DNA from 2 places in the Kribbella sp. NPDC004536 genome. Region 2 is predicted to be linked to the other one. Evidence: riboswitches for the same ligand, from Rfam matches in the RefSeq annotation. Region 2 holds a riboswitch; the other holds the start of a gene.
The links. A riboswitch is a leader RNA that binds a small molecule or an ion and turns the genes downstream of it on or off. The one in region 2 is predicted to bind FMN.

Region 1 (7,002 bases), 2.5 Mb from region 2:
ACGAGATGCGCTTCCCGACGAAGGGCTCGTACGGGCTGTCGCTACGGCTGTTCGACCCGGTGGCGCAGGTGTGGAACATCTGGTGGGTCGACAGCCGCACCATGCAGCTGTATCCGCCGGTGCAAGGCGGATGGTCAACGGACGGGTCAGGGTGCCGGCTGGTCGGTGAAGACACCTTGGACGGCAAGCCGATCCTGTGCAGCTACGAGTGGTCGGACATCACGGACGAGACCGCGCACTGGGAACAGGCGTACTCCAACGACGGCGGGGCCACGTGGGAGACGAACTGGATCATGGACTTCACCCGTCGTGCCACTCCTCCGCCGGCTCTGGATCTGCCCAAGCTGACCGACGACTTCGACTTCCTGGTCGGGCGGTGGGCCTTCCACAACCGGCGCCGGCGTCCGGTGCTGGGCGAGCCGTTCAGCTGGTACGAGCACGAGGCGACGATGCAGGCGACCACGTACTTCGACGGCGCGATCAGCTTCGACGAAGGCTGGTTCCCGAGCGAAGGCTTCCGCGGGGCAACCTTCCGGCTGTACGACCCGGTCGACAAGACCTGGTCGATCCACTGGATCAACAGCACCCGCGGCCAGCTCGAAACCCCCGTCATCGGCTCGTTCTCCAACGGCACCGGCACCTTCGAAGGCCCGGACGTATGGGACGGCCAACCCATCGACGTCCGTTTCCTCTGGACCCCCGGCACCGACAAGGCCGCCTGGGAACAGGCCTTCTCCACAGACAACGGCCAGACCTGGACAACAAACTGGTACATGGAACACACGCGTCTGGAGTGAGGTCGCAGCCGCTGGCAGGCTAGCCGAGTTGGCGGACGGCGGTCAGGGTGGCCAGGGCGGCTTGGGTTGCTTCGTAGCCTTTGTCCTCGCGGCTGTCTGGTAGGCCGGCGCGGTCCAGGGCCTGGGGGTCGTTGTCGCAGGTGAGGACTCCGAAGCCGACTGGTACGCCGGTGGTGACGCCGACCTGCATCAGGCCGTCGGTCGTCGCCTGGCAGACGTATTCGAAGTGCGGGGTGTCGCCTCGAATCACCACGCCGAGTGCGACCACAGCGTCGTACCCGGCCTTTGCCGCGTGCAACGATGCGACCGGCAGTTCGAAGGAACCCGGTACGCGGATCACCGTGTGGTCGGTGACGCCCGAGTCTTCCAAGGCACGCAGCGCGCCGGCGAGCAGGCCGTCGGTGACCTTCGGATGCCATTGGGCGGCGACGATCGCGACGCGGGCGCCGTCGGCGCGGGGGACCTCGATGGTGGGGGCTCCACTGCCGGACATCAGACGGCTCCGTTCTCTTCGGTGAGCAGGCCATCGGGAAGGTGGTGGCCCATCCGGTCGCGCTTGGTGCGCAGGTACCGCAGGTTGTGCTCGGTCGGGTCGATCGAGATCCCGCGCCGCTCGACGACCTCGATGCCGTAGCCCTGGACGCCCGCGAGCTTGTCGGGGTTGTTCGTCAGCAGCCGCACCGACTTCACGCCGAGGTCGGCAAGGATCTGCGCCCCGGTGCCGTAGTCGCGAGCGTCCGCCGGCAGACCGAGATCCAGGTTCGCGTCGACGGTGTCCCGCCCGGCGTCCTGCAGCTCGTACGCCTGCAGCTTGTGCAGCAGCCCGATCCCCCGACCCTCGTGCCCGCGCAGGTAGACCACGACTCCGCCCTCGGCCGCGACCTGCCGCATCGCCTCGTCCAACTGCGGCCCGCAGTCGCAGCGCAGCGACCCGAACACGTCACCGGTCAGGCACTCCGAGTGCAACCGCACCAGCGTTGGCCCAGCACCCAACGAGCCGCGTACCAGCGCAAGCTGCTCCGACCCGTCCACGACGTTGCGGTAGCCGTGAGCAACGAAATCGCCGTACCGGGTCGGCAGTGTCGTGGTCGCGACCCGCTGGATCTGCGATTCGGTCCGGCGCCGGTACCGGATCAGGTCGTCGATCGAGACCAGTACCAGCCCGTGCTCGTCCGCGAACTCGCGCAGCTCCGGTCCGCGCTTCATCGTCCCGTCGTCGTTCACCATCTCCGAGATCACCGCGGCCGGCGTCAACCCGGCCATCCGGGCCAGGTCGATCGACGCCTCGGTGTGCCCGGGCCGGACGAGTACGCCGCCGTCGCGCCCACGCAGCGGGAACACGTGTCCCGGCTGCACCAGGTCGTACGGCTCCGAGGCGGAGTCGGCCAGTACGCGGATCGTCCGCGCCCGGTCCGCCGCCGAGATCCCGGTGCTGATCCCGTCGCGGGCGTCGACGGAGATCGTGTACGCCGTCCGCATCCGCTCGCGGTTGTGCGGCGTCATCAACGGGATACCGAGCCGGTCGAGCTCGGCGCCTTCCATCGGTACGCAGACCACGCCGGAGCTGTACCGGATCAGGAACGCCAGCAGTTCCGGTGTCGCCTTGGACGCGGCGAAGATCAGGTCGCCTTCGTTCTCCCGGTCCTCGTCGTCGACCACGATCACCGCACGGCCGGCGCGGATCTCGTGGATCGCTTCCTCGATCGTGTCCAGCCGCAACGACTCGCTCATCTCAGCCCACCACCACTGGCTCGGGCGTCGCAGCGCGTTCGCGGTTCTGGATCTTCCACCAGGACGCGAACCCGAGCACGCAGAACAGTCCGTACACCACGTACATGGTCGCGGACGGGTAGAACTTCGCCTGCACCAGCAGCGGTACGCCGACCACGTCGACGGCGATCCAGATCAGCCAGAACTCGACGAACCCGCGCGCCATCCCGTACGTCGCCAGGATCGATCCGGTGAGGATCCATGCGTCCCACTGCGGACCCCACGAGCCGAGCGCCTTCAGTACGAAGTACGCGATCGCGTAGAGCACCACGCCGATGCCGAGCAGCTCGAGCCGCTCCCGCAGCGTCGCCCAGCGCGGCTGGACCGCCTGCGCGGCCCCGTGATGCCGGGTCTGGTACCAGCGGTACCACCCGTAGAGGCTGATCAGCGCGAAGAACACCTGCCGGCCGGCCTGGCCCCAGAGGTCCTTGTCCTGCGGGGTGTCGAAGATCCCGCCGACGAAAACCGTGAACAGCAGCACGTTGCCAACGATGCCGACCGGCCACGCCGCGACCAAGCGGCGCATCCCGAACAGCGCGCTGGCCAGGCCGAACACGTTGCCGACGATCTCCCGCACCAGTACCGGCGAGCCGGCGATCGTGACCTGCGAGGTGAGCAGCCAGTCGATCGGGTTCACTTGTTGCCTCCAGCAACAGAAGAGGGGGTGACGCCCGCGGTCAGCAGGCGTTCGACGTACTTCGCGATCACGTCGACCTCGAGATTCACCGTGTCGCCGACCCGGTTCGAACCGAGCACGGTCAGCTCGAGCGTGGTCGGGATCAGGCTGACCCCGAACGTCCCGCTCGCGTCGTCCACATCGGTGACCGTCAACGACACTCCGTCGATGGCGATCGAGCCCTTCTCGGCGACGTACTTCAGGATCTCCGGCGAGGTCGCGATCCGGACGTCCTCCCAGCGCTCGCCGGGCGTCCGCGACGCGATCGTGCCGGTACCGTCGACGTGGCCCTGGACGATATGCCCACCGAGCCGTTCGTGCGCGGCGACGGCGCGTTCGAGGTTGACCGGCGAGCCCTTCTCCAGGCCGCCGAGGCTCGTACGCTGCAACGTCTCGCGCATCACGTCCGCGGTGAAGACGCCGCCGCCGTACTCGACCACCGTCAGGCAACAGCCGTTGACCGCGATCGACGCGCCGTGCGCCGCGTCCTCGATCACCCGCGGGCCGCGGATCGTGAGCCGGGCCGCGTCGCCGTCGACGTCCAGGGACTCGACCGTACCGAGTTCTTCGATGATGCCGGTGAACATCTACTTTCCTCCCAGAGGAACCAGGGTCAACCGGACGTCGTCCCCGAGCCGGGTGACGTCCGCTAGTTTGAACCGCCGCAGGTGGTCGATCGATTCCGCGCCGAGGTCGCCGACCGCCGCGAACCCCGAACCCAGCACGGCCGGGGCGACGTACGCGACGATCTGGTCGACCAGGCCGGCGCGCAGGAACGCCGCCGCCAGGGTCGGGCCGCCTTCGAGCCAGAGGTGCCGGATGTGCCGGTCGTCCAACTGCCGGAGCACCTCGGCCGGGTCGTGGGTCGGCAGCAGCAACGTCTGCGCGCGGTCGTTGCGCACCCGCGCGGTCGGCGGGACCTCCCGGTCGCCGACCACCACCCGCAACGGCTGCCGCGCCGCGGGTACGTCGTTCTCGTCCCGGACCGTCAGCTCCGGGTCGTCGTCGAGCACGGTCTGCGTACCGACGGCAATCGCGTCGCACTCGGCGCGCTGCCGGTGGACGTCGGCGCGCGCGATCGGGCCGGTGATCCACTTGCTCGTACCGTCCGGAGCCGCGGACCGCCCGTCCAACGTGGTCGCGAACTTCCAGGTCACGAACGGCCGCCCGACGCGGACGCTGTGCAGCCAGACGTGGTTGACGGCTTCCGCCTCGGTCTGCAGTACGCCCTGTACGACCTCGATGTTCTTGCTGCGCAGCTTGTCGGCGCCGCCGGAAGCCGTCTTGTTCGGATCGGGTACGGCGTACACCACGCGCGCGACGCCCGCCTCGATCAGCGCGTCCGCGCACGGGCCGGTACGGCCGGTGTGGTTGCAGGGCTCCAGCGTCACGTACGCCGTACCGCCCCGGGCGCGGGAACCGGCCATCCGGAGCGCCTCGACCTCCGCATGCGGGCCGCCGGCAACGGCATGGAAGCCCTCGCCGACCGGATGCCCGTCGCTCGCGGTGATCACGCAACCGACGACCGGATTCGGATGGGTGCTGCCGGTGCCACGGGCGGCCAGCTCGACGGCACGCCGCATCCAGGCGACATCCATCGGCGACACGTCGTTCACTACAGGGGCCCCTCGTCGTCACGGACGCGCTGCCGGGGCCTCGCTCGGCACATCTGCTCCGCCGCCACAACCGTTTCACCGGTTCCGCCGGCACCACCGGACTCGCGTCCGCTGCCGCCGGACCCTCGCCGCCGCGTCCCGCGGGCCGCACAGCCCACGCTCCGCGCCGCCGGGCGCCAGAGCACACCCGCCGACCGCGTGCGCCTCCCATCCGGACTTTCACCGTCGGTCCCGGAATTCCACCAGGTCAACCGCTCCTTCTTGCGAAGTCACGGGTCGCGGACTGTCACCGCCGGCTCGGAATTACACCGACCCCGGAGCACGCGAGTGGGTTTCACTCGTACCTCAAGTATGCCCCCTTCCCCAACCCCCACCACGACCCAGGTCACATCGTGGCCACCACACGCACGCCATGGCCGGCCTGCGTCTCATCGCACCAACAACCAGACCGCACTCCCGAGCAACCCGGCCGCCCCGACGAAACAACCGGTCGCAACCCACCACAGCCCATGCCCGCCCGGTCGCCCCCGCGCCGGACTTGGAGCGTCCGGCCGAGGCCCTGCGGAGGTGACTGCCGGCTCTCCGGGTGCAGGAGGCCCACCAATCTCAGGCGCTGCAGGTGCGAGCGACGCGGAACCCGCAGGTGCCCCGGTCGGGCTCGAGGTTTTGGGGCCGGTCGGAGCCCAGGTGGGTGGGAGGGCCGGAAGTTGGTCGAAGACCTCTGGGGCGTCCGGGGACGCGGTCCACGGGGTGGTGCTGTGAGGCGGGAGCGCGCCGGTGGCGGCAAGGAGGCGGCCTGCGGTTAGGGCTGTGTCCGGGCGGGCGTTGGGGTCGGTCGCGGTCAGGTGGGTGATGAAGCCGGCCAGGGCGACGGCATCGCCGGTGAGGGCGGGGAGTTTGCCGTCTGCGCCAGGGCGTTCGCCGGTGAGGAGTTCGACCGCGACCGCGCCGACGGCGTACAGATCCTGGCGTGGGTCTGGGTCGGCGCCTGACAGCTGTTCGGGGGCCAGGTAGCCGGGGGTGCCGAGGATTGTGCTCTGGCGGGTCATGCGGGGCTCGTCGAGGAGCGCGGCGACGCCGAAGTCCGACAGCCGGAGGTGTGGCCGGCCCGTTCCGGTGACGTCGAGCAGGAGGTTGGCGGGCTTCACATCACGGTGGACGACGCGGGCCGCGTGCACTGCGGACAGCCCGTGCAGCAACTGGTCGAGCAGCACGGCGACGTACGCCACCGGAAGCGGCCCGTGGTCGCCGAGCAGCGTCGCCACCGAACCACCCCGCACCAGGTCCATCGCGAACACGACCTTGTCGTCGTCCGCGGCCCAGCCGTGCGGGGCGATGACGTGGGGGTGCTCGATCCGCAGCGACTGCTCCCGTACGAACCGCAGCAACGCCGCCGCATCGTGCTGCCCGAGAACCTTCGCGGCGACGTACTTCGACCGCCGCAGGTCCCACGCCCGCCAGACCGACCCCATCCCGCCGGTCCCGATCAGGTCGATCAGCCGATACCGCCCAGCAAACGCCTCCACCGCCCAGAACCTACCGCCTCCCCCAGTCCTCCCCACGCCCCCAACCGTCGGGCGACGCACCAACCCCACGTCACCCGACGGCCACGATCACGGTCAGCCCCTCGGCGGCCCACCCGGGTACTGCGGGCCGTTCGGCTGCCGCGGGCCGTTCGGGTACTGCGGGCCGTTCGGCTGCTGCGGGCGGTCGAGGTGCTGGGTGGGGCTGGGGGCGGGAGTGGTGGGGGTGCGGCGTAGGCGGGCGACCAGTAGCAGGCCGACCAGCAGGAGGGCGATCCCGCCGCCGCTGAGTCCTGCGATCAGGGCAACTGGGGTGCCGTTGTCGTCGTCGTTGCGGCCCTGGACCGGCCCGCCTGCCTGGGTCTTGTCACCGGGATCGGACGGCTCGCTAGTCGGGGTGGTCGTGGGGGTGACCGTACCGCCGTCCACCGGGGAGGCCCCGTTGACGTACTCAGGCTTGCCAGTCCCGGGCGTGCCCAGCAGGCCGACGGTCAGCGTCATCGGGATGGCGAACGCCCGGTCCTGCTCCTGCCGGCTCAGGGAGACGGCCACGTAGTAGTCGCCGGGTGTCGACGTACCGCCGTCCATGGAGTTGGCGCCGTTGCGGTTGAGGTACCGAA
Region 2 (7,002 bases):
CGCGATCGTCCCGACCGCCAGCGCAACGATCACGAACACGGCCATCCAGTCGACCTTCCGCCCGCGGACAATCGAGTACACCGTCCGCACCACCGGAATCACCGACCCCGCCAGCGTCGCCCCCACCACACCGACTCCGGCCCGCCGTAACCCGTAAAAGATCACCAACGGCACCACCAGATCCACCAGCACCGGCGCCAGCACAGCCGCCCACCGAGCCTTCGGCTTCCCGCCGACCGGGTCAGGTCGGTCGGCCATCGCACCCTTCCCCGCAGCTCGGCGCGCAACGCCGGCTGCGTGAGCGGGGGTCCGCTCGCTGCGGCTCATCGGTCGCTCCGCGTCGCCCGGTGGAACATCTCCGTGAGTTCGTCGGCGTAGTGGGTGGGATCGGCGCCGGCGATCAAGCGGTCGGCCGCGGCGTCGATCGCCGCTCGTAGCGTGTACGCCATCAGCGTCGGGTCGAACGTACGGAAGGTTCCCGCGCGTTGACCTTCCTCGAACAGCACAGCCAGACGGGCGACGGCCGCGTCCGCCTCTTCGGTGGGGACGGCGGCGAAGACGATCTGCTGGACCGCGCGGACGTGTTCCGGGTGGTCCGCGATGAACTGGAGGTTGGAGCGGATGTACGCCGCCAACTTCCCGTCCGGCCGCGGTTCCGCGTCGATCGCCGGGCGCATCCGCTCCGCCGCGTCGGTGGTGACGCGGCGGAGGACCTCGGCGAGCAGCTCGTCCTTGGTCGAGAAGTGGTACGAGATCAGCCGCTTGCTGCTCAGCGCGGCCTCTTCGCAGATCGCCTCGTACGACGTCGCGCCGTACCCGCGCCGGGCGAGCACGGTGATCGTCGCCGCGACGATCTGGTCGCGGCGCGCCGCGGTACTCCGCGCGCGATCACCGTCCTGTTTTATCCGCATGAGTAAAAGTTACCCAGACGGATAACTCAGGTCAAGCCAGAGCCCGTCGTCGGGCGATCGGCTAGGCCGCCCGGCGTCGCCGCCGGGTGCGGCCGGTACGGCGGCGTACCGGGCGTCGCGGACCGACCAGGCGGGGTCCGGCCAGGCGGTCCTCGAGGCGGCGGGCCTCGCGACGGATCGGCTGCGCGACGTACTCACCGAGAATCAGCCCGGACGCGAGCGCGACACCGATCGCGACCGCGGTGGTGAGGCTGACGATGCCGATCAGTTGACCGCCCGCGGTCAGTTCGTAGAGCCCCTTGTAGATCGTCAGTCCCGGCAGCAGCGGGATCGAGCCGGCGACCACCACGACCAGCGGCGGTACGCCGGTCCGCCGGCCACCCGAGTACCCGCCGAGACCGACGACGAACGCGGCGGCTGCGGTGGACCAGGCCGGACCGAACGACGCCCGCGTCATCAACGTGAAGATCAACGAGGCCAGCGCACCCATCACCGCGACCGGCAACAGCGCGCGTAGCGGCGCGTACGACGCGTACGCGAACGCGACCGCCATCACCGCGCCGGAGATCACCATCACCGGGAGGTTCGCCAGCTGGATCGTCTGCGGCTCGATGCCGACCTTCAGACCGAGTCGCAGCCCCAGCGCGAGGCCGAGCGAGACGCCCGCGATGATCCCGCCGGTGAGCAGCATCGCTTCGAGGCTGCGGGCCGCGGCGGTCACGTAGTACCCGGTGATCGCGTCCTGGACCGCACCGGTGAGGGCGATCCCGGCCAGCAACATGATGATGCCGGCGGCAACTACCAGGGACGGTTTCACCGGCGCGTGCACGGCGTACAGCACCAGCGCGACCGCGGTCGCGACGAACGCGCCGGCGACCTGCTGGTAGAACGCGGGCAGCCGCTGCCGGTTGAACCACCGGTTGTTCAGGTCGATCACGACCGCGGTCAGCACCGCGACGAGCGTGATCAGCCAGCCACCGCCGAGCAGCAACGTCGCGCCACCGGCCATCACGCCCCACGCCAGTACCGCACTCCACCGCGGGTACGGCGGACCCGCCGACGTCAGCCGGGCCAGCTCGCGCGACGCCTCCTCGCGGGTCAGCTCGCCGCGGGCGAAGCGCCGTACGAGCCGATCGACGTCGGTCAGCCGGGAGAAGTCCTGCGAGCGGTACCGGACCAGGCGGATGTGCGTCTCGGGCGCGACGTCGGGCGCGGCCTGGTACGAGACGGCCATCGACGTGAACGTGATGTCGACCTCGCACCCGCGCAACCCGCCGGCCGCGGTCACACCGAGGATCGTCGCGGTCGCGTCCGCCGTACCCGCGCCACTCGACAGCAGCACCTCACCGACCCGCAACGCCAGGTCGATGGTCGAGTAGACCTCCCGTTGTTCCTCAGGCTGCATCGAGAAGCCGGTGGGCCATTGCGAGGTCGGTGATCAGGATGTTCACCCAGCCGCCGAGGAGGGCGGCGCGGATCGCGGAGTACTTCCGCTCGCCGCCGGCCACGCCGATCCGGCGCGGCACCGCCAGCAGCTCCTTCGCGGTCACCCCGATGACCCGTTGGTCGAACGTCGAACGCACGAGCTTTCCCTCTTCGTCGAAGAACCGGAAACACACGTCCCCGACAGCCCCGAGCCGGCGTAGCTCGTCCTGATCCGCCTCCGCGACCGCGTTGCCGCTGCGCTGCAGCAGCGGCGACGGCTCCAGGCTGCCGATCCCGACCAGGGCGTCGGTGAGTTGTCCCCACGTGCCCAGAACGTCCCGAACCGACACGTCGCTCATCATCGCCCGGCGGACCGCGGGGGTGCCGACCAGACCGGGCGCGGGCAGGTAGACCGGCATCCCACCGGTCAGCTCCGCGAACCGCGCGGTCAACCGGGTGGCCTGCATCTGCACCGCGGCGTCGCCCAGACCGCCGACGATCTGCACCACCTTGTCCACCACCGGGACGCTCTTGCGCGGCATCCGGTCGACGGCCGAGATCAGCGTCTCGCTCCAGGACGAGATGCCGACCACGTGCCCGCCGGTGAGCGTCATGTCCAGGTACGCCGCCGCGCCCGAGCCGAGCGCGGGCAGTACCTCGTCGCCGGCGCTGTCCACGACGACCGCGTCGCGCAGCCCGTACCGGCCCTGCAACTCGTCCTCGAGGTCGCTGTGTACGCCGCTCGGCATCGTCACCACGGTGTGCACGATGCCGACCTCGACGGCCTGCTTGAGCATCCGCGAGACCCGCGCCTGGGACAGGTTCAGCTCGGCGGCGATCTGCGGCTGGCGGATGCCCTTCTCGTGGTACATCCGCGCCACCTTCGCGAGCAGCCGCAGCTCGTCCAGCCCAGGCCGGCGCACCGCGCGGTTGCTGTTCACGACACCCCTCTCAAGACGATCAAACTGGACTATAGGCAGATGTAGACCCTCGGTGCGCCACCTGCGTCCGGCAATGGACTGTCCGGTGTGTCCCGCTTCCCGGTCGCCACCACCGAGCCGTCCCGCGGATCGACGATCGTGTACGCCAGCGGCACCGTGTCGTCGAAGACCATCACCGGGCCGCCGTTCTCGCGGTACACGATCAGGCCGCCGTCCTTCGTACTCAGCGCGCGGCCGGAGATCACCCGCGTCCAGTCCGGCTCCATGTCGGTGGTGGGCAGGCCGGCCAGGATCTTGCCGAGCATGCCGACGTACGAGGAACCCTCGAAGGCGACGGCCTCGCGCCAGCCCGCGCCGGGCGCCAGGAAGAAGTCCGAATGGCCCGGCTCCTCGGGATGCAGGCGCCACTGCCAGAGGCTGCCGGCGCCGTAGACGACGCCCATCGTGCCGCCCGCGCACAGATTGCTCCACGCCTCGTGGCCCTGCCACCAGCCCTCCGCGACGCCGGTGCGGCCGGTGTGCTCGTACGTCGGTTCGCCGTTGGCCACTGCCTTTACCGGGTGGTTGCGCCACATGTCGGCGACGCGCTCGGGGACATGTTCACCGGTGTGGCCGGTCTGGCACCACTGGAAGTCGAGCCAGTCCGCGTCCTGGTGGGCGGCGGCGCGGATGTGCGGGCGGTAGTGGATACCTGTCGGTTGGTTGTAGCAGTCGGTTTCGTGTACTTCGACGCCACCGGCTGCGACCTGCGGCTCGGTGCCGGCGCCGTCGCCTCCGACCAGGTAGATCGCCGGCTGGGCTCCGTACCGGGCGACGAGGTAGCGGCAGTAGGCGGCGTACTCCTCCGGCGGTACGACGGTGCCCGCGACGTCGAGGCCCTTCCAGCCGAAGCCGTGGAAGACGGGCTGCAGTACCGGGACAATGCCGTGCTCCACCAGGGTCCGGAGCAGGTCGTCGAGGTACTGGAAGTACTCGAAGTTCATCTGGTTGAGGTGACCGTCGGACAGGTCTTCGAACGCGACCGCGAACCCCTCGTCTTCCGTGCGGTCACGCGGACCGACAGCTCGCATGTCCGGTTGCACCGTCATCAGCAGGACTGCGTTGAAGCCCTTGGACTGTCGGTCGGCGGCGTACTCACGTACTTGGTCGGGGGTGGCACGCCACGGGAGCGCCCAGGCCGTGTCGGCCACCATCACCGCTGGCGTACCGTCCGCATGCACGAGACTCCGCCCACCGGCCGACATCTTCCAGAATCCGTGTGCGTAGAACGGATTGCTCTCCCCCGCGGCGGCAGCCTGCACCTCGAACTCACCCGCCGCGTCCCCGTCCACCCACCGCCACCGTCCAGCAAGCGGTCCCGCAAACCGCACCTTTCTCCCGGCGCCGTCCCGGAAGGTGGGCCGCCGGAGCGCCAGGCCGGACTCGTGTTCGAAGTGGACCCAGTCGGACGTTGCCGGGAGTTCGATCTGGTGCCAGACGGATGAGATGGACATGACACTCCTGGGGTGCTGGTTGCCGTTAAGCTGAGCAAGAGAAGAACACACGTGCTCTGGGGTCGGTGAAATTCCGAGCCGGCGGTGACAGTCCGCGACCCGTGACTTCGCAAGAAGGAGCGGTTGACCTGGTGGAACTCCGGGACCGACGGTGAAAGTCCGGATGGGAAGACGCACGTGGCAACCGCACGTCCCTTTGAAGCGAGGGGCGTGAGGTTTGTCGTTGCCCCCGGAGTGCCAATCGGTTGCACTGCCCGAGAGGACAACGATCGTGAGCACCCTTACCAGCCTGGACACCATCGAACACGCCGTCGCCGAGCTCGCCGCCGGCCGACCCGTCGTGGTCGTCGACGACGAGGACCGTGAGAACGAAGGCGACCTGACCTTCGCCGCGTCCCTCGCGACCCCCGAACTGATGGCCCTGCTCGTCCGCCACACCAGCGGCTACGTCTGCGCACCGGCGGCGGCCGAGGTCCTGGACCGGCTCGAGCTGCCGCTGATGGTGCCGGACAACCAGGACAGCCTGCGTACGGCGTACACCGTCTCGGTGGACGCGGCGACCGGCGTCGGTACCGGCATCTCCGCCGCGGACCGGGCCCGGACGGTTCGCGTACTGGCCGATCCCTCGGCGCAGCGCGCGGACCTGATCCGGCCCGGCCACATCCTCCCGCTGCGGGCGGTCGACGGCGGCGTCCGGCAGCGCCCCGGCCACACCGAGGCCACTGTCGAACTCGTCCGGCTGGCGGGCCTGCCGCCGGTCGGCGTGATCGGCGAACTGATGAACGACGACGGCACGCTGATGACCGGGCCGGACCTGCGCGCCTTCGCCGACGCTCACGGCTTCGCCATGGTCTCGATCGCCGATCTGGTCAGCTACCTGTCGTGACGAGCTTGCGGGCGGCGTCGGCGATGCCGTCCGCGGACAGCCCGTACCGGTCCAGCAGGTAGCCGGCCGACCCGGTCGGCGCGAACTCGGGAAACCCGAGGATCGTCACCCGGGCCGGATGCTGCTGTACGACGGTCTCGGCCACCGCGCCGCCGAGACCGCCGGCCGCCACCGCTTCCTCCGCGGTCACGATGCCGGCCGTCTCCCGCGCGGCCGCAACCACTGCCTCGGTGTCCAAGGGCTTCACCGTCGGCATCGACAGCACCCGCGCGGAAATCCCTTCCGCGGAGAGCTGTTCGGCCGCGGCCAGCGCCCGCCACAGCACGGTCCCGTTGCTGATCAGCGTCACGTCGTTGCCGTCGCGGACCGTGATCGCCTTGCCGAGCTCGAACGAGTAGTCCTCGGCGTACACCTTCGGCACGCTCATCCGGCTGACCCGGATGAACACCGGTCCGTCCACGTCGGCCGCCCAGCGCAGCGCAGCCGCGGTCTCGATCGGGTCGGCCGGCACGATCACGGTCATGTTCGCGATCGCCCGCAGCCAGGCGATGTCCTCGATCGAGTGGTGCGTCGGCCCGAGTTCGCCGTACGCGACGCCGGGGCTCATCCCGCAGAGCTTCACGTTCGTGTTCGAGTACGCGACGTCGGCCTTGATCTGCTCGAGCGCGCGGGCGGTGAGGAAGCAGGACGCCGCCGACACGAACGGGATCCGGCCGCCGTTGGCGAGTCCGGACGCGACGCCGACCATGTCCTGCTCGGCGATCCCGACGTTGATCAGCCGGTCCGGGAAGGCCTTGCGGAAGCTGTTCAGCTTGCTCGATCCGACCGAGTCGTTGACCACGCCAACGATCCGGTGATCGGCCTCGGCCAGCTCGGCGAGCGTCTCGACGTACGCGTCCCGGCAGTCGTACCGCGGCTGGTCCGCGATCGAGGGTCTGTCGGTGACGGTCATGCCAACTCCTTCAGGGCTTGGGCGAACTCAGCGGCATCGGGTACCCGGTGGTGCCAGGCGACGTTGTTGCTCATGAACGAGATCGGGTGCCCCTTGTGGGTGTGCGCGATCACGAACGTCGGCTTGCCCGGCCGGAACGGGACCGCGGACAGTACGTCGAGCAGCTCCCCGTGGTCGTGACCGTTCACCTCGACCACCGCGAACCCGAAAGCGGCCGCCTTCTCCGGCAGCGGATCGAGGTCGTTGGTCTCCTTGGTGGTCGCGCCCTGCTGCAGCCGGTTCCGGTCGACGATCACGGTCAGCCGGTCCAGCTGGTACTGCGAGGCCGCCATCATCGCCTCCCAGTTCGAGCCCTCCTGCAGCTCGCCGTCGCCGACCAGGACGTACGTACGCC

Region 1: linked by a shared signal. The riboswitch ahead of ribD (bifunctional diaminohydroxyphosphoribosylaminopyrimidine deaminase/5-amino-6-(5-phosphoribosylamino)uracil reductase RibD) and the one ahead of ribB (3,4-dihydroxy-2-butanone-4-phosphate synthase) in region 2 are both predicted to bind FMN.

Annotation. Positions count from the first base shown of each region.
Region 1 covers NZ_JBIALY010000001.1:63,226-70,227, forward strand. Annotated here, with positions in the region: gene ACFYRU_RS00300 (hypothetical protein) at 1-797, shown strand, start outside; gene ribH (6,7-dimethyl-8-ribityllumazine synthase) at 817-1,290, opposite strand; gene ACFYRU_RS00310 (bifunctional 3,4-dihydroxy-2-butanone-4-phosphate synthase/GTP cyclohydrolase II) at 1,290-2,528, opposite strand; gene pnuC (nicotinamide riboside transporter PnuC) at 2,530-3,204, opposite strand; gene ACFYRU_RS00320 (riboflavin synthase) at 3,201-3,830, opposite strand; gene ribD (bifunctional diaminohydroxyphosphoribosylaminopyrimidine deaminase/5-amino-6-(5-phosphoribosylamino)uracil reductase RibD) at 3,831-4,841, opposite strand; FMN riboswitch at 5,054-5,186, opposite strand; gene ACFYRU_RS00330 (protein kinase) at 5,288-6,385, opposite strand; gene ACFYRU_RS00335 (VWA domain-containing protein) at 6,479-7,002, opposite strand, start outside.
Region 2 covers NZ_JBIALY010000001.1:2,520,154-2,527,155, reverse strand. Annotated here, with positions in the region: gene ACFYRU_RS12630 (VC0807 family protein) at 1-258, opposite strand, end outside; gene ACFYRU_RS12625 (TetR/AcrR family transcriptional regulator) at 324-911, opposite strand; gene ACFYRU_RS12620 (threonine/serine exporter ThrE family protein) at 973-2,316, opposite strand; gene ACFYRU_RS12615 (sugar-binding transcriptional regulator) at 2,306-3,277, opposite strand; gene ACFYRU_RS12610 (DUF4038 domain-containing protein) at 3,307-4,770, opposite strand; FMN riboswitch at 4,818-4,951, shown strand; gene ribB (3,4-dihydroxy-2-butanone-4-phosphate synthase) at 5,042-5,656, shown strand; gene ACFYRU_RS12600 (transketolase family protein) at 5,640-6,608, opposite strand; gene ACFYRU_RS12595 (transketolase) at 6,605-7,002, opposite strand, start outside.